Regions from separate parts of the Streptomyces montanus genome, predicted to be linked through region 2. Evidence: riboswitches for the same ligand, from Rfam matches in the RefSeq annotation. Region 2 holds a riboswitch; the other holds the start of a gene.
What was found. Region 2 has a riboswitch for ZMP and ZTP ahead of FE633_RS06405 (bifunctional 5,10-methylenetetrahydrofolate dehydrogenase/5,10-methenyltetrahydrofolate cyclohydrolase). Riboswitches for the same ligand answer to the same signal wherever they lie in the genome.
Positions count from the first base shown of each region.

Region 1: linked by a shared signal. The riboswitch ahead of FE633_RS19580 (glycine hydroxymethyltransferase) and the one ahead of FE633_RS06405 (bifunctional 5,10-methylenetetrahydrofolate dehydrogenase/5,10-methenyltetrahydrofolate cyclohydrolase) in region 2 are both predicted to bind ZMP and ZTP.

Region 1 is NZ_VBZC01000020.1:66,971-76,163, forward strand. Features, by position in the region: gene FE633_RS19565 (hypothetical protein) at 1-230, shown strand, start outside; gene FE633_RS19570 (glutathionylspermidine synthase family protein) at 252-1,472, shown strand; gene rocD (ornithine--oxo-acid transaminase) at 1,489-2,694, opposite strand; ZMP/ZTP riboswitch at 2,826-2,913, shown strand; gene FE633_RS19580 (glycine hydroxymethyltransferase) at 2,946-4,400, shown strand; gene FE633_RS19585 (hypothetical protein) at 4,664-5,386, opposite strand; gene FE633_RS19590 (hypothetical protein) at 5,536-6,453, opposite strand; gene FE633_RS19595 (RNA polymerase sigma factor) at 6,446-7,048, opposite strand; gene trpS (tryptophan--tRNA ligase) at 7,148-8,161, shown strand; gene FE633_RS19605 (2'-5' RNA ligase family protein) at 8,346-8,930, shown strand; gene FE633_RS19610 (hypothetical protein) at 8,995-9,193, shown strand, end outside.
Region 2 is NZ_VBZC01000005.1:241,572-250,764, reverse strand. Features, by position in the region: gene FE633_RS06410 (CU044_5270 family protein) at 1-470, shown strand, start outside; gene FE633_RS06405 (bifunctional 5,10-methylenetetrahydrofolate dehydrogenase/5,10-methenyltetrahydrofolate cyclohydrolase) at 471-1,328, opposite strand; ZMP/ZTP riboswitch at 1,352-1,438, opposite strand; gene FE633_RS06400 (nuclear transport factor 2 family protein) at 1,464-1,835, opposite strand; gene FE633_RS06395 (heavy metal translocating P-type ATPase) at 1,965-4,238, opposite strand; gene FE633_RS06390 (hypothetical protein) at 4,475-5,479, shown strand; gene FE633_RS06385 (SseB family protein) at 5,614-6,030, shown strand; gene FE633_RS06380 (DUF1876 domain-containing protein) at 6,122-6,391, opposite strand; gene FE633_RS06375 (SseB family protein) at 6,566-6,967, shown strand; gene FE633_RS06370 (aldo/keto reductase) at 7,232-8,215, shown strand; gene FE633_RS06365 (SAM-dependent methyltransferase) at 8,353-9,168, opposite strand.

The DNA of each region.
Region 1 (9,193 bases), on a different contig from region 2:
TCGTCTCCGACAAGAACTGCAAGACGACCGGCTCCAGCAGCCGCAAGAGCCGCAAGATCTCCTCCGACATCGACGCCTGGTACTACGGCGGCGAGGAGAGCAAGGGCTGGGTCGACGGCGGCTCCTTCACCAAGTCCTCCGACGGCTCGGGCAGCTCCGGCGGTTCGAGCAGCGGAGGCGTGGACCGCGGCGGCTTCGGCAGCGGCGACGGCGGCAGCTCCGGCGGCTGAGACCCTGAGACAGCAACCGCCATGGAACGCCGCGTCATCGACCCCCGCCCCGGCTGGCAGCAGACCGTCGAGGAGCAGGGCCTCGTCTATCCGCTGACCCGCTACCCGGACAACTCCCTGCGCCCGTACTGGGACGAGTCGGCCTACTACGTCTTCTCGCTGCCCGAGGTCGAGGCGCTGGAGGAGGTCGTCGAGGAACTCCATCGCATGTGCCTGGCCGCCGCCGCGCACATCGTCGAGCAGGACCGCTTCGCGGACCTCGGCATCACCGACCCCCACCTCGTCGAACTCGTCGCGGAGGCCTGGCACCGCCGCGCCGAACTCCCGTCCTTCTACGGCCGGTTCGACCTCCGCTACGACGGCACCGGCCCCGCGAAACTCCTGGAGTACAACGCCGATACGCCGACCTCGCTGGTCGAGGCCGCCAGCCCTCAGTGGTTCTGGATGGAGGACCGCTTCCCCGGCGCCGACCAGTGGAACTCCCTCCACGAACGCCTCGTCGACGCCTGGAAGAAGCAGTCCGCCCTCCTCCCGCCGGGCAGCCCTCTCTACTTCGCGCACTCGGCCGCCGACGAACTCGGCGAGGACCTGATGACCGTCGCGTATCTGAAGGAGACCGCGGAACAGGCCGGCCTGGACACCGACTGGATCTCCATGGAGGAGATCGGCTGGGACCGCCTCTCCGGCCGCTTCGTCGACCAGCAACTCCGCTTCATCCGCAGCTGCTTCAAGCTCTACCCGTGGGAGTGGCTGACCACCGACCGCTTCGGCGAGCACGTCCTGGACACCCTCGACAACGGCGGCGGCACGGGCACGACGATGTGGATCGAGCCCGCCTGGAAGATGCTCCTCTCCAACAAGGCCCTCCTCGCCATCCTGTGGGAGCTCTATCCGGATCACCCGAACCTCCTCCCCGCCTATCTCGACGGCCCACGGGAGCTGGCGACCACGACGGGTTACGTAGCCAAGCCCCTCCTCGGCCGCGAGGGCGCGGGGGTGACCGTGCACGAGCCGGGCACCGCCCCCGTCATCGACGAGGCAAAGCAGGGCTCAATACCGTCAGGCACACGCGAAGAGCCCTGCTGCTACCAGGAGTTGGCTCCACTCCCTTCCTTCGACGGCAACCGTGTCGTCCTCGGCACCTGGGTCGTCGAGAACGAGTCGGCCGGTCTCGGCATCCGCGAGTCCTCCGGACTGGTCACGGACGAGTACGCCCGCTTTCTGCCGCACGTGATCCTTTGAGGCCTCCGGGGCCGGCTCAGTCATGGAGTACGGCCCCGAGCTGGGCGAGCCCCCAGTCCAGGTCCTCCTCGCTGATCACCAGCGGCGGAGAGATCCGGATCGTGACGCCGTGGGAGTCCTTGACCAGCACACCCCGGTCCATCAGCTTCTCGGAGACCTCCCGGCCCGTCCCGTACGCCGGGGCGATGTCGACCCCCGCCCACAGACCTCGCCCGCGCACCTGCGTCACCCTGCCCGTATCGCACATCCGCCCCAGCTCACGGTGCAGCCGCTCACCCAGCTCCGCCGCCCGCGCCTGGAACTCGCCGGACCGCAGCATGGCGATGACCTCCAGCGCCACCGCGCAGGCCAGCGGATTCCCCCCGAACGTCGAACCGTGCTCGCCCGGCCGGAACACGCCCAGCACCTCCGCCGACGAGACCACCGCCGACACCGGCACCACGCCGCCCCCGAGCGCCTTGCCCAGCACATACATGTCCGGCACCACGCCCTCGTGCTCACACGCGAACGTGCGCCCCGTCCGGCCCAGCCCCGACTGGATCTCGTCCGCCACGAACAGCACGTTCCGCTCGCGCGTCAACTCCCGTACGCCCGCGAGATAACCGGCCGGCGGCACCAGCACCCCCGCCTCGCCCTGGATCGGCTCCAGCAGCACGGCGACCGCGTTCTCCGTGAGCGCTTCGCGCATCGCGGTCAGATCCCCGTACGGCACGATCTCGAAGCCCGGTGTGTACGGCCCGAAGTCCGCCCGCGCCTCCGCGTCCGTGGAGAAGCTGATGATCGTCGTCGTACGCCCGTGGAAGTTGTCGGAAGCCACGACGATCTTCGCCATCCGGTCGGGCACGCCCTTGACCCGGTACCCCCACTTCCGCGCGGTCTTCACGGCCGACTCGACCGCCTCCGCACCCGTGTTCATCGGCAGTACCGTCTCCATGCCGCACAGCTCGGCCAGTTCGGTGCAGAAGGCGGCGAACCGGTCGTGATGGAACGCCCGCGACGTCAGCGTCACCCGCTCCAGCTGCGCCCGGGCCGCGTCGATCAGCCGGCGGTTGCCGTGTCCGAAATTGAGCGCCGAGTATCCGGCCAGCAGATCGAGAAAGCGGCGCCCCTCGACATCCGTCATCCAGGCCCCGTCCGCCGTGGCCACGACGACAGGCAGCGGGTGGTACGTGTGCGCGCTGTGCGCCTCGGCCGAGGCGATCAGCCGCTCCGTAGCGGTCACGGGATCTCCTTTTCTCACGGCACCGGGCGGTTGCGGCCCCTCACCCCTATCGTCGCTCGCATGGTGGACCGGGCGATATCGATCCGCTGCCACCGCCGCGTGGCAGGCCATCCGGCGCGCCCGGTAGGCTGCTGGCGGGCCGTGACTGGCGCGCTGGGATGGGACCAACCATCGGGGAGCGGCCCGAGCAAACATGTGCCGTGCGCCTGGGCCGTACCGTGAACGCTGAACGCCACGTCCGGAGGTCCCCCATGTCTGCCAACTCTGCGCCTGTCTCCACCGAATCCACCGCCTTCCGCAGCGCCCTCGACGTGATCCGCGCCGTCGAGCCCCGTGTGGCCGACGCCATCGGCCAGGAGATCGCCGACCAGCGCGAGATGCTCAAGCTGATCGCCTCCGAGAACTATGCGTCTCCGGCCACCCTCCTTGCCATGGGCAACTGGTTCAGCGACAAGTACGCCGAAGGCACCATCGGCCGCCGCTTCTACGCCGGCTGTCGCAACGTCGACACCGTCGAAGCCCTCGCCGCCGAGCACGCCCGGGAACTCTTCGGCGCCCGCCACGCCTACGCGCAGCCGCACTCCGGCATCGACGCCAACCTCGTCGCCTTCTGGGCCGTCCTCGCCCAGCGCGTCGAGGCCCCCGCCCTGGAGCGGGCCGGCGTCCGCAACGTCAACGACCTCTCCGAGGCCGACTGGGCCGAGCTGCGCCAGGCCTTCGGCAACCAGCGCATGCTCGGCATGTCCCTGGACGCCGGCGGCCACCTCACCCACGGCTTCCGCCCCAACATCTCCGGCAAGATGTTCGACCAGCGCTCCTACGGCACCGACCCCGCCACCGGTCTCATCGACTACGAGGCCCTGCGTGTCTCCGCTCGCGAGTTCAAGCCCCTGATCATCGTCGCCGGCTACTCGGCGTACCCCCGCCTGGTGAACTTCCGGATCATGCGGGAGATCGCCGACGAGGTCGGCGCGACGCTGATGGTCGACATGGCGCACTTCGCCGGTCTCGTCGCCGGCAAGGTCCTCACCGGCGACTTCGACCCCGTCCCGCACGCCCAGATCGTCACCACGACCACGCACAAGTCGCTGCGCGGCCCGCGCGGCGGCATGGTCCTGTGCGACGACTCCCTCAAGGACCAGGTCGACCGCGGCTGCCCGATGGTCCTCGGTGGCCCCCTTCCGCATGTCATGGCCGCCAAGGCCGTCGCGCTCGCCGAGGCCCGCCGTCCCGAGTTCCGCGACTACGCGCAGGCCGTCGTCGACAACTCCCGCGCCCTCGCCGAGGGCCTGATGCGGCGCGGCGCCACGCTGGTAACCGGCGGCTCCGACAACCACCTCAACCTGATCGATGTCGCCTCCTCCTACGGCCTCACCGGCCGCCAGGCCGAGACCGCCCTGCTCGACTCGGGCATCGTCACCAACCGCAACGCCATCCCCGCCGACCCCAACGGCGCCTGGTACACCTCCGGCATCCGCATCGGCACGCCGGCCCTCACCACGCGTGGCCTGGGCACCGCCGAGATGGACGAGATCGCCTCCCTGATCGACCGGGTCCTCACCACCGCCGAGCCCGGCACCACCGCGAAGGGCACCCCCTCCAAGGCCCAGCACATCCTGGACCCGAAGATCGCGGACGAGATCTCCCACCGGGCCACCGACCTGCTGGCCGGCTTCCCGCTCTACCCGGAGATCGACCTCGGCTGAGGCGCCAGCCGCCGACTGAGCCACGGCGCCGGCTGCCGCCTCGCCCCGATCTCGCCCAGCGGGCCCGGCTCCCGGCCTCGCCCAGCGGGCCCCGTGCCCGGCCCCGGCTCCCGGTCCTCGGACCGGGAGCCGGGGATGTGGCGTGGCCGAGACGGACGCGGCGGTCGGCCATGTGTGCGCTGGACACACGCCACAGCCGGGCAGACACCCCGAAACCCCTCACGGGTCCCGCTCCCCGCATGCGCTCGTCAGCACATCCCGCCTCAGACGTCCCTCAGCTCTTGCCGAGGACCGGCTTCCCGTTTCCGCCACCACCCCAGCGGCCCCGCCCCCGACAGCCGCACGGCGACCGGCCGCAGCATCAGTGCCAGCGTGGCTCCGGCCGCCAGCCCCGGTATCGCCCACCACCAGTCGGTCCCGCCGCCCGCTCCCGCGGCGGGCGTTCCTGCCGGCGCGGCGGCAGAGATGTCGCCCGAGGGCTGCTCGGGCCCCGAATCCGGGTTCGTCCCCTTGGGGTGCTTGCTCATGACGCCGAGATCGGTGAGCAGGGCCCGGAGCTCGTCCGGGTTCTTCGCCTGGTGCCAGATCTCCTGCGAAGGCTCCGACGTACCAAGATCCATTTTGAGCTGTGTGAGGATCCAGACGCTCCGGGATCCGGCCACGTCGGGATGGATCATGTCCACTCGCCAGGGGGTGACGTCATGGATCATCCACGTGACATTGATATGGCGGCCTATGAAGTCAGGCTCCGGCGGCTTCTCCTTCGAGTTGTCGAGGGCCCGGCCCGGATCGGCAAGCAGAAGGTCGCTCAGACGCATGTACTCCTGCTCGCTGTTGTACAGCGACGCCGTCTCCCCGCTGTTGGGCGAGACCAGCAGCACACTCGTCGGCCCACCCGCCACCGCGGCCGGCGCCCCCGCCACCAGCAGAGCGAGCGTGGCCGCCAACGCCCCGGCTGCCGCCGCAAGTTCACGAACGCTTCGCATCGGACCCCCAGTCGGTGCCGGGTGCGGCCCGTCCGCACCTCGTCACTTCTGGTACACCGCTCGACCCGTCGAGGTTCCCACTCGGTCCTCGCCAGTTCGGACCGATCCACGCGCCACCGGTTCCGCCGGCTTCACGGTCTCCCGCTACTTCACGGACTCCGCTGCTTCACGGACTCCGCGATCTCCAGCGCCCGCGGCTGTGACGCCACTCCCTCAAGCCGCAGCGTCACCTCACTCCGCTGCGTCCACAGCAGCGTCGGCCCCGCCGTGCGGACCGTCTTGGCGTACTCGCGGCCCCGGTCGTCGACCAGGGCGAGTTCCAGGCGGTGGGGCTCGGCGAACCACAGGCCATGGTCGCCGCTCACCGTGACCGCTTTGTACGGTGCCGTCGTCGACTTCCAGAAGAGCGGTGAGAGCTTCGCCCGGAACTGGTCGAGCCGTATCGTCTCGCCGTCCCCGCCGCGCCAGCACACCGAAAGGACCCGGCGGCCACCCGACACCTGCGCGGCCGTCGGCCGCCCCAACTCCCGTGGCAGCAGCGGTTCGAACCCCGCCTTCCGTGCCGCGTCGGCCACGCTGAGGCCCTCCTCGCAGCCCGGCACCGGAGACGGTGAAGGGGGCGGCGCCGACGGGTCGTACCGCACCTCGACCCCGAAGAAGTCGAACCAGTCGATGACCGCGGCCCGCACCGGAGGCGTGAGCACCAGCACCGTCAGCAGCCCGCACAGCGCCGCGGTCAGCGAGCGTCGGCGCAGCCGCGCCCACCGCCGCACCGCCCGAACCCGGACCCGGGCGCGGGGCTCCGGCGGCTCGGCCACAGGGACCGGCACCCGCTCGGCGAGTATCTGCTCAAGCACCCGCTCGACCATCGACTCGGTCCCGCTCGCACCTGGCGGATCCAACGACCGCCCGAGCGCGCGCAGTTCCTCGGGCAGCCGGGAGGTGCCCACGCTCCGGCGCTCGCCGCCGCCTCCGGACGGCCGACGCGCACCCCCGGGCTCGCGGGACTCCCCGGGCGCACGACCGCCCGAAGACTCCGCGCCCTCGTTCTCGTACGACTCACTCATGCTCATCACCTCCTTCCCGCGGCTGGAAATCCGGCAGCAACCGCTCCAGCTTGCGCAACGCACGATTGAGCCGGGACTTGACCGTCCCGCGTGGCCAGCCCAGGGCCTGGGCCGTTTCCGGCTCGTCCATCTCCAGCAGATAGCGGTAGGTGACGACCAGCCGATGCTCCTCGCTCAGCTCTTCCAGCGCGCCCAGCAGGGCCACGCGGCGCTCTGTCTCCAGCGCGGCGACAGCCGGGTCCGCCGATTCCCGTATCAGCGGATCGGGCCCGACCAGTGCCGCCTCCCGATCGGCCAGCGTCCGTCGGCGGCCCGCCGCCCGCACTGTGTTCCTCGTCTCATTGGCGACGATCGACAGCAGCCACGGCCGGAACGCCGTGCCGTCCCGAAAGCGCTCCAGGGAGCAGTACGCCTTGAAGAAGGCCTGCTGCACCACGTCCTCCGCGTCCGCACCCGCTCCGAGCGCGCGGGCCGCCCTGAGCGCGATGCCCGTGTGGGCGCGCACCAGGTAGGCGTAGGCCTCCGGCTCTCCGGCGCGTACGCGTGCGATCACCGCGGCCTCATCGACGATGCGGTCCCCCTCCCGCGTTTTCACACTCTTGCTACACCGCCGGAGGCCGATCGGTTCCCACCTGTGTCACTTCTGTTTCCGACCAGTTCCGGAGCGGGCCCCGGCACCTGAGAGAATGAGGCCATGGCCTCTGATCGACCTCGCGTGCTCTCCGGAATCCAGCCCACCGCAGGCTCGTTCCACCTCGGCAACTACCTCGGCGCCGTCCGTCAGTGGGTGGCCCTGCAGGAGACCCACGACGCGTTCTACATGGTCGTCGACCTGCATGCGATCACCCTTCCGCAGGACCCCGCCGAGCTGCGCTCCAACACCCGGCTCGCCGCGGCCCAGCTGCTGGCCGCCGGCCTCGACCCGGAGCGTTGCACGCTCTTCGTCCAGAGCCATGTGCCCGAGCACGCGCAGCTCGCCTGGATCATGAACTGTCTCACCGGCTTCGGTGAGGCCTCGCGCATGACCCAGTTCAAGGACAAGTCCGCCAGGCAGGGGACGGAGCGCGCCTCCGTCGGCCTCTTCACGTACCCGATCCTGCAGGTCGCGGACATCCTGCTGTACCGGGCCAACGAGGTCCCGGTCGGTGAGGACCAGCGCCAGCACATCGAGCTCACGCGTGACCTCGCCGAGCGCTTCAACGGCCGCTTCGGACAGACGTTCACGGTCCCGGCGCCGTACATCCTCAAGGAGACGGCGAAGATCTACGATCTTCAGGACCCGTCGATCAAGATGAGCAAGTCGGCCTCGACTCCGAAGGGCCTCATCAACCTCCTCGACGAGCCCAGAGCCACCGCCAAGAAGGTCAAGAGCGCGGTCACCGACACCGAGACCGTCATCAGGTATGACACGGAGCACAAGCCGGGTATCAGCAATCTGCTGACCATCTACTCGACCCTCACCGGCACCGGTATCACGGAACTGGAGCAGAAGTACGCGGGCAAGGGCTACGGTGCGCTCAAGACGGACCTCGCCGAGGTCATGGTCGACTTCGTGACGCCGTTCCGGGAGCGCACTCAGCAGTATCTGGACGACCCGGAGACGCTCGACTCGATTCTGGCCAAGGGCGCGGAGAAGGCGCGTGCCGTCGCCGCGGAGACGCTCTCCCAGGCGTACGACCGGGTGGGCTTCCTGCCCGCCAAGCACTGACCCGGACACTGATACCGGCATCGGCCCCGACCGCCGTACAGTCGTAGGCCGTACGGAAACAGGGACACACAGGACCGACCGCCATCCCTGCCCGCCAGGAACGCGCGGAGACGCCAGAACGCCACAGCGGCACAACGTCAGAACACGACAACGCCAGAACACCACAACGACGACAGGAGACGACGTGGGGACCGTAACGATCGGTGTGTCGATCGCGGTCCCGGAGCCACACGGCAGCCTGCTCCAGGAGCGGCGCGCGGGCTTCGGCGACCCCGCGGCTTCCGGCATCCCCACCCACGTCACGCTGCTGCCGCCGACAGAGGTCGACGACTCGGCGCTGCCCGCGATCGAGGCGCATCTCGCCGAGGTCGCGGCCGCCGGGCGGTCCTTCCCGATGCGGCTGTCCGGCACGGGAACGTTCCGTCCGCTGTCGCCCGTCGTGTTCGTGCAGGTCGTCGAGGGGGCCGAGGCCTGCACCTGGCTGCAGAAGCAGGTCCGGGACGCGTCCGGGCCCGTGGCACGCGAACTGCAGTTCCCGTACCACCCGCATGTGACGGTGGCGCACGGCATCGACGACGAGGCGATGGACCGGGCGTTCGAGGAGCTGTCCGAGTACGAGGCCGAGTGGCCGTGCACCGGTTTCGCGCTGTACGAGCAGGGCGCCGACGGGGTGTGGCGCAGGCTGCGCGACTTCGTGTTCGGAGGCACGGTCGTGCCCCCGCAGGCCGGCGCGTCCGCGGACCGCGACACCACGCTGCCCGCTCGCTGAGGACACGCTCGCTGAGGACTCGCGCGCCCGGGGAGCACCGGCGGAGCGGACGACGAGGGGGATCATGCGCAGGATCACCGTCACGCTCGCCGTGCTCGCCCTCGCGGCGGCCGGGTGCGCGGGCAAGGGAGGGCAGGAGGGGCAGGGGAGCCAGAAGGGGCAGGAGAGCCAGTCGGGGCAGACAGACCCGTCAGGCGGAGGCGGCGGTTCCTCCTCCGGGCCGGCCTGGACGTACGACGAGATCTTCGACTCCCAGGGCCTGT
Region 2 (9,193 bases):
TCAGTGATTCGGACGGCGAGCGCTTGGTCGAGGACGGCCATGTCCTCAGCGAGCAGACGTACCCGCCGAGCTGGAGCGATGCCCCGCCCGCCGCGCCGCCGCCGTACGAGGCCGCGCGGCTGCGCGCCTACCTCGAGGAGGTGGACCACTCCGGCTCCCTGAGCACACAGCAACTCCTGTACGCGATGGGGCAGTTGCTCGACAACTGGACGCTCGGCGCCCGCGAGTCCGCCGCACTCGCCCAGGTCCTGGCGGAGGCGAAGGGACTGCGGCCCGTCGGCCAGGTGACGGACCGGCTCGGACGGGCCGGGCAGGCGTACGTGTACGACGGCTCTGGCGCGCGCCAGATGCTGATCATGGACCCAGCCACCGGCGCCGTTCTCGGCCTGGAGACCACCTTCACCAAGGACGAGCCCGAGTACGCCGTCAAGGCGGGGGACGTCATGCAGTACAGCGCGTGGATGCGCTGATCACACCGACGCCGCGAGCTGCCGGCCCGCCGCCTCGACGGTCTGGGCCAGCAGCGTCGCGATCGTCATGGGGCCGACCCCGCCGGGCACGGGGGTGATGAGCCCGGCCCGCTCACGAGCGGTGTCGAAGTCGACGTCGCCGACGTTGCCGGGGTTGTACCCGGCGTCGATCACCACGGCGCCCGGCTTGATGTCCTGCCCGCGGATCAGCCGGGGCCGGCCCACGGCGGCCACCACGATGTCCGCCTCCCGGACGGCCGAGGACAGGTCCGCGGTGCGTGAATGGCAGTACGTCACCGTGGCGTCGCGCCCGAGCAGCAGCATGCCGACCGGCTTGCCGAGAATGGCGCTGCGGCCCACCACGACGGCACGCTTGCCGGCCGGGTCGACGTCGTACTCGTCGAGCAGCCGCATGATGCCGCCTGGTGTGCAGGACGTGAAGCCGGGCAGACCGAAGCCCATCGCGGAGAAGGAGGCGAGCGTCACCCCGTCGACGTCCTTCCACGGAGCGATCGCCTCGAACGCCGCGCGTTCGTCGATGTGCGGCCCCATCGGGTGCTGCAACAGGATGCCGTGCACTCCGGGATCGGCGGACAGGGCGCCGAGGGCATCCACCAGCTCCGCCGTCGTGGTGGCGGCGGGCAGTGCCACGTGCCGCGACTCGATGCCCGCCTTCCGGCAGCGGTTCTGCTTCATACGGACATACGTGACGGAAGCCGGATCCTCACCGACGAGAACGGTCGCAAGGCAAGGCGCCGTCCCCGTCCGCTCCGTGATGTCCGCCGCCCGCTTGGCGGTCTCCTCGACGATGCGCCGTGCGAGACCGGTGCCGTCCATGAGTCGAGCGGTCCGGGACATGGGCTCCTCCTGAGCGTCGCTGAAACAATCGCCCAGGCGCACGGCATCGACCCATTCGTCGGACCGCTCCCCGGTGGTGCTCCACCTCAGCGCCAGTCACGGCCCGGCACCACCCTACCTTCGCCGCAGGGCTTCCTACGGCTCGTCGTCCCATTCCTGCAGCAAGATCTGGTCGACGATCTTGCCGTCCCGCAGCGCAAGCGTCGAGGTGGCGAGCACCTTGACGCCGTCGGGATACTCGCAGAACTCCGTGAAGGCGGCCTGGTCGCCCTGGACGATGCACTGTTCCAGCTTGTGGGTCATGTCGCGGCTGTACACGTCGTTGAGCATCTCGCTGATCTGCTCGCGGCCGTGCATCACCTTCGGGTGGCTGGGCTGGGTGTTGCGGTCGACGATGCGGAGCTCCGCGTCGTCGGCGTACAGCGACAGGAGCGTTTCGGGGTTCTGGCCTTCGACGCCCTGGCGCAGCGTGTCGGTGTCGAAGCCGGGTCCTGATGTGGTGCCCATGGTGGACCTCCTTACCTCTCCCATCGAGCCTCCTCCGGCACGGGGGCCACAGCAAGCGCAGACGGCTCGCTGCGGCCCGTGCCCGGTGTTCGCTCAGTGCTCGTTCGGTGCTCGGTGCGTGCCTGCGGCTCAGCGTCCGGTGGGCTGGAAGCCGCGCAGGCGCAGGCTGTTGCCGACCACGAAGACCGAGGAGAAGGCCATCGCGGCCCCCGCGATCATGGGGTTGAGCAGCCCGGCCGCGGCGAGCGGGAGGGCGGCGACGTTGTACGCGAAGGCCCAGAACAGGTTGGACCTGATGGTGCCCAGTGTCTTGCGGGAGAGCCGGATGGCGTCCGCAGCGACCCTGAGATCGCCCCTCACCAGCGTCAGGTCGCCCGCCTCGATCGCGGCGTCCGTACCCGTGCCCATCGCCAGACCCAGATCCGCCTGGGCCAGCGCGGCCGCGTCGTTGACCCCGTCGCCGACCATGGCGACGGATCGGCCCTCGCTCTGCAGCCGGCGGACGACGGCCACCTTGTCCTGCGGCATGACCTCGGCGATCACGTGCTCGGGAGCGATGCCCACCTCCGCGGCGACCGCCTCGGCGACCGCCTTGTTGTCACCGGTCAGCAGGAGGGGAGTGAGGCCGAGGGCACGCAGCCGTGCGATGGCCTCCGGGCTGGTCTCCTTGACGGCGTCGGCGACCTCCAGGACCGCGCGGGCCTCGCCGTCCCAGGCGACGGCGATGGCGGTACGTCCGGCCGCCTCCGCCTCGGCCTTGGCGCGCCGCAGCTCGGAGGGCAATGACATGGCCCACTCTGTCAGCAGCTTCTCGCGGCCGACCAGGACCGCGTGCCCCTCGACGACGCCCTGGACGCCGAGGCCCGCGAGGTTGGCGAAGTCCTCGGGAACGGGCAGGGTCCCGACCCGGGCGGTGGCACCGGAGGCGACGGCCTGGGCGATGGGATGCTCGGAGGAATGCTCCAGGGCGCCCGCGAGGCGCAGCACCTCGTCCTCGTCGGTGCCTTCGGCGGTGTGCACGGCGAGCAGGGTCATCCTGCCGGTGGTGACGGTGCCGGTCTTGTCCAGGACGATGGTGTCCACCTTGCGCGTGCTCTCCAGGACTTCAGGGCCCTTGATGAGGATGCCGAGCTGGGCCCCGCGTCCCGTACCGACCATGAGGGCGGTCGGTGTCGCCAGGCCGAGGGCGCAGGGGCAGGCGATGATCAGGACGGCGACCGCGGCGGTGAAGGCCGCGGTGAGTCCCGCGCCGTTGCCGAGCCAGAACGCCAGGGTGGCGAGGGCCAGGGCGATCACGACGGGAACGAAGACCGCGGAGATCTTGTCGGCGAGGCGCTGAGCCGCCGCCTTGCCGTTCTGCGCGTCCTCGACCAGCTTGGCCATACGGGCCAGCTGGGTGTCGGCACCGACGCGGGTGGCCTCGACGACCAGGCGTCCACCGGCGTTCAGGGTGGCCCCGGTGACGCCGTCCCCGGGACCGACCTCGACCGGCACCGACTCTCCCGTGAGCATGGAGGCGTCCACGGCGGACGAACCCTCGACGACCACACCATCGGTGGCGATCTTCTCACCGGGCCGCACGAGGAACCGGTCGCCGACCTTCAACTCGCTGACGGCGATACGCTCCTCGCGGCCGCCGTCACGCAGGACGGTGACGTCCTTGGCGCCCAGCTCCAGCAGGGCCTTCAGCGCCGCCCCCGCCTTCCGCTTCGACCGTGCCTCGAAGTACCGCCCGGCCAGGATGAAGGCCGTGACGCCCGCCGCGGCCTCCAGATAGATGTTCCCGGCGCCGTCGGTGCGGGCGATCGTGAACTCGAAGGGGTGTGTCATACCGGGCGTACCCGCCGTACCGAAGAACAGGGCCCACAGCGACCACAGGAACGCGGCCCCGGTACCGACGGAGATCAGGGTGTCCATGGTGGCGGCGCCATGCTTGGCATTGGTCCAGGCCGCCTTGTGGAAGGGCCACGCGGCATACGTCACCACGGGCGCCGCCAGGGTCAGGGACAGCCACTGCCAGTACTCGAACTGCAGCGCCGGGGCCATCGCCATCGCGACCACGGGGACAGCGAGCGCGACGGCGGCGGTCAACCGCTCGCGCAGCGGCCGCAGTTCGTCACCCTCCTCCCGCGCGGCCACCTCGCCGGATGCCGACTCGGTGCGTACCGGCTCGGGTTCGGGCTCCCGTGCCGTGTAGCCGGTGGCCTCGACCGTGGCGATCAGGTCCACGACGGCGATTCCCTCGCGGAAGCTGACCTTCGCCTTCTCCGTGGCGTAGTTGACGGTCGCCTCGACGCCCTCCATGCGGTTGAGCTTCTTCTCGATCCGGGCGGCGCACGAGGCACAGGTCATGCCGCCGATGGCGAGTTCGACCTCGGCGGCGCCAGGCGTGGTGGTGGTCATGTCTGCTCCTCGGAGCTCACGGACGCGATACGGGATCACGTGGGGGTGGGGCGGAGAGGCTGGGTCGTACGCGATGGCTCTGATACCCCTGCGGGGTATCTGTTCGACGTGCTCCAACATATACCCCCCGGCCGTATTTGAAGCAAGTGGCCGACCGGCTTGACTTCATACCCCATAGGGGTATGTTGAAATGCGTCGGCCGCACCATGAGCGGCCTCGAAGCTGAGGAGTGAGCCATGAACACGGGACTGCGGATCACCGTCTTCGTCGCCGCGCTCGCCGCGACGTTCGGCACCGCGTACGGCGTGGGCAACGCCGTCGATCCGATCTCGCCCGAGCCGAAGGAAAGTGCCCACGCTGCCGGCGGGCACGGAGACGGGCGGGGTGGCCACAAGGACAAGGGCGGCGGGCATGAGCCGGAACCGCCCGGAGGTCTCGAGATCTCCCGGGGCGGCTACACCCTCGACCTGAGGACGCCGCGCATCGAGGCCGGAAAGAAGACCGAGCTGCGCTTCGCCATCGTGCGGGACGCGACCGGCCGCGCAGTCAGTGCGTACCAACGTGAGCACGACAAGGAGCTGCATCTGATCCTTGCCTCACGCGACCTGACCGTCTATCGCCACCTGCACCCCGTCCGGGCCGCCGACGGCACCTGGTCCACCCCCGTGGACCTGCCCAGGGCCGGCGGCTACCGGGTCTTCGCCGACTTCACGCCCAAGGGCGGCGAAGGGCTCACGCTCGGCGCGGACCTCGCCGCGTCCGGAACGTATGAGTCTGCCGAGCTGCCCCCGGCCGGCACCACGGCCAAGGTCGACGGGTACGAGGTGGAACTCGACGGCGAACCGACCCCCGGCAAGGCCGGCGAACTGAGGCTGACCGTGACCAAGGACGGGAAGCCGGTGCGGGACCTCCAGCCCTATCTGGGCGCCTACGGTCACCTGGTCGCCCTGCGCTCGGGCGACCTCGCCTACCTGCACGTCCACCCCAATGGCGAACCCGGCGACGGCGAGACCGAGCCCGGCCCGGAGGTCTCCTTCACGGCGACAGTGCCGAGCGCCGGTGCGTACCGCCTGTTCCTGGACTTCAAGCACCAGGGCGAGGTCCGTACGGCGGCCTTCACGGTGCACGCGGGCGGCGCGGCGAAGGCGGGGGAGGGGGCACAGGCAGAGCAAGGGCCTCAGAATCCCGAGACGCCCGCGGAGACCAAGCCCTCCGAGGGAGAGCCCGGGCACGCGCACTGAGACATGGGTTCCAGCGGTGGCAGGAATGGCCCGCACCCCGGACGTATGCGTGCATCTGGAGCGGGTACACGAGTGTGGTCATGCAGAGACGGGACGTCCGCCGGACAGGCCCGTCGACACGATGGGGGCGCACGATGCCCGACATCCCCGATCATCCGACCCCCTCGCAGGCGCAGGAAGCCCTCAGGGTCCTGACCGACGACTCCGTGGGCGGGGAGGCCTTGCAGAGAGCCTTGGCGGTGCTGACCGAGACGCCTGTCCTGATACCCGTCGTCGATCCCCGGCACCACGAGCGAAAGAACGGAGACCCGCGAGCCCTGGTCCTGCCCGTGCTCGACCAGGCCGACGGCTCCCAGCAGGTACCCGTGTTCACCTCGGAGGAGCGGCTGGGCGATGCACTGCCGAGCGTCCTGTCCTACCGGCTGGTGCCGCTGGGGCGGCTGGCCACCGACTGGCCCGACGAGGAACTGCAGTTGGCCATCGACCCCGGTCACTCCGACGTGCTGACCCTGACGGCCGAGGGAATCCGCACCCTGCTCGTGCGTCACTGACCTCCTGCGTTGACCCCCTGAGTCACTGACCTCGTGCGTCACTGACGGAGAACTCCGTCAGTGACGGCCCTGGAGCCGGCGGCTGCCCGCGTCACAGGTGCGGGTGCGCCGGGGAGTGCGTGGTCTCCTCGATCTCGTTCGCCGCCTTGCGCAGCAGCCGTCGAGCCAGGTCGTTGAGTGCCCGGGCCGTGGCGAGTTCCTCACCGACCCGGGCCTGTTCCGGATCGTCGGGATTGCGCCGGGCGTGACCGCGGGTGGTCAGGAGAGTGGAGTCGGGCAGCCGAAGGGAGGCGGTCGCCTCGCTCTCGGTTTCGGTCCGCTCGATGTCCAGGTCGATATGCCAGTTGAGGTGTGCCTGCATGGCGGTCACCCCCTCCCGCACGCCGGTGTGCCGTGCATGCGCGACGAGTGCCCGGATCCCGACGCCATATGCGTACCGGTTCCGGGCAGCTGCCACATGGGTCTCGGGGGTTCGGGTACTCGGCCCGTCGGACTCCGATAGGAGCCTGTGACCGATACGGCGATTGGACGAACCGTGACTGACTTCCACTCCCAGGGCGGCGGCGGTTCCGCCGCCCAGCAGGCCTTGCGCGCGGTCGTCGAGGGCACCGTGGACGAGGCGGCGTTGAGCACGCTGGCCAGGAGCGAGGTTCTGCTCCCCACCGGAACCGACGCGGAAGGACCCGCCCCCAAGGCACTGACCCTGCCCGTGTTCGAGCAGGAGGACGGCACCGAGCTGGTGCCGGTCTTCACCACACAGGACCGCATGGAACAGGCATTGCCGCAGATCAAGCGGCACCGCAACGTGGTCCTCGGGGTACTCGCCCATGGCTGGCCCAGCGAGAGACTGTCGCTGGTCATCGACGCGGGCACACCGGAGGAGCTGGCGCTCACAGCCCACGGTGTGAAGGAACTCCTCGACCGCGAGGAGACCTGACTCCAGGCCCAGGACGACACCCGGTCCCCAGGGGGACCCCCTACCCGCGGATTGGGGAGGGGGCCCCTGCGGACGGGTGGTGCCTCACCGTGGTGTGATTCGGCATGTCACCCGGCATGTGATTCCGCAGGTGATTGAGAAGGCCGGTTCATGACAGCATGCGCAAACTCCTGTTGGACGGGCGATCTTCGTGGCCCCGATGCTGGAGGTACGTCGCATGCTTGAGCCTCACGGGCGCCACGGGAAAGAGGGACAGAGATCATCATGGAACAGCGGGTATTCGGCAGGACGAACCAGCGGGTCTCCGTCGTAGGCCTGGGCACCTGGCAGCTGGGCGCCGACTGGGGCGAGGTCAAGGAGGAGGACGCTCTCGCCGTGCTGGACGCCGCGGTCGAGAGCGGCGTGACGTTCTTCGACACCGCCGATGTGTACGGCGACGGGCGTAGCGAGCAGCTCATCGGCCGTTATCTGCGGGTACGCCCGGACGCGGACATCCTCGTCGCGACGAAGATGGGCCGCCGGGTGGCGCTGGACCCCGCGCTCTACACCCTCGACAACTTCCGCGCCTGGACCGACCGCTCACGCACGAATCTGGGCGTGGACACCCTCGACCTGGTGCAGCTGCACTGCCCGCCCACGCCCGTGTACGCGTCGGACGCGGTCTTCGATGCGCTCGACACGCTCGTCGAGGAACAGCGCATCGCGGCGTACGGCGTGAGTGTGGAGACCTGTGAGGAGGCGCTGACGGCGATCGCCAGGCCGGGGACGGCGAGCGTCCAGATCATTTTCAACGCGTTTCGCCTCAAGCCGTTGGAGGCGGTGCTCCCGGCCGCCGCGGAGGCGGGTGTGGGCATCATCGCCCGCGTACCGCTGGCCTCCGGGCTGCTCTCCGGCAAGTACACGAAGGACACGGCCTTTCCGGCCGACGACCACCGGACGTACAACCGGCACGGCGAGGCCTTCGACCAGGGCGAGACCTTCTCCGGGGTCGACTACGCGTCGGGGGTGGAAGCGGCCGCTGAGTTCTCGAAGCTCGCTCCGGAGGGCGCGACACCGGCCCAGACCGCTCTGCGGTGGATCATCCAGCAGCCCGGCGTGTCCTCGGTGATCCCCGGCGCCCGTTCCCCCGAGCAGGCGCGGGCGAACGCCGATGCGGCCGCGCTGGCCCCGCTGCCGGACGCGACCCTGGACGCCGTGGGCGAGCTGTACGACAGCGGCATTCGGGCGCAGGTCCACCACCGCTGGTAGAACCCCCGCCTGATGCGTCCGTTACCTGATGCGGCCGTCACCCCAGCGCGGCTGTCACCTGGTGCGGCTGTCACCTGGTGCGGCTGACGGCGTCCGCCCCGGAGAAACCTCCACATGCAGGGGCGGACGCCCGTGGCTCACGGCTTGCGGCCCACTCCGCCGTAGGCGTCGACCGTCGACACGTCCGACTCCTGCTCCGGACGCCACTCGGTGACCTGGACGACCCCTGGCTCTGCCAGCTCCAGCCCGTCGAAGAAGCCGGCGATCTCCTCGACGCTGCGCACGTAGTACGGGACGGCGCCGCTCTCGTTGTACGCCGCCGACGCGGCGATCATGCCCTCGCTGGTCGCGGTGCTGTCGCTGATCACCAGATAACTGCCGGACGGCAGACCGGCCATGAGGCTAGAGACCAGTTCCCGGGCCTGGCCGTAATCGGCCACGTGGCCCAGGGTGTTGAGGATCATCAGCGCGACGGGCTGGGAGAAGTCCAGCGTGCCCGCCGCCGTCTTGAGGATCTCCTCGGGCTCGTAGAAGTTGGCGTCGATGTACGCGGTCTCGCCCTCGGGCGTGCTGGTGAGCAGGGCGCGGGCGTGCGCGAGCACCATGGGGTCGTTGTCGACGTAGACGATCCGCGCATCCGGCGCCACGCGCTGGGCCACCTCGTGGGTGTTGTCGGCGGTCGGCAGGCCGGTGCCGATGTCGAGGAACTGCCGGACGCCCTGTTCTCCGGCCAGGTGCCGCACCGCGCGCCCGAGGAAGAGGCGGCTCGTGCGCGCCACGTCTACGAGGCCGGGGAAGATCTCCTTGATCTGGTCCCCGATCTCGCGGTCCACCTCGTAGTTGTCCTTGCCGCCCACGAAGTAGTTCCAGAAACGCGCGGAGTGCGGCTTGCTCGTGTCGATCCGGGCACGTATCTCGGCTGCGGCGGCGAGCTGGGGGTCTTGATCTGACACGAGAGTGCCTCCTGCGCATGGGTGT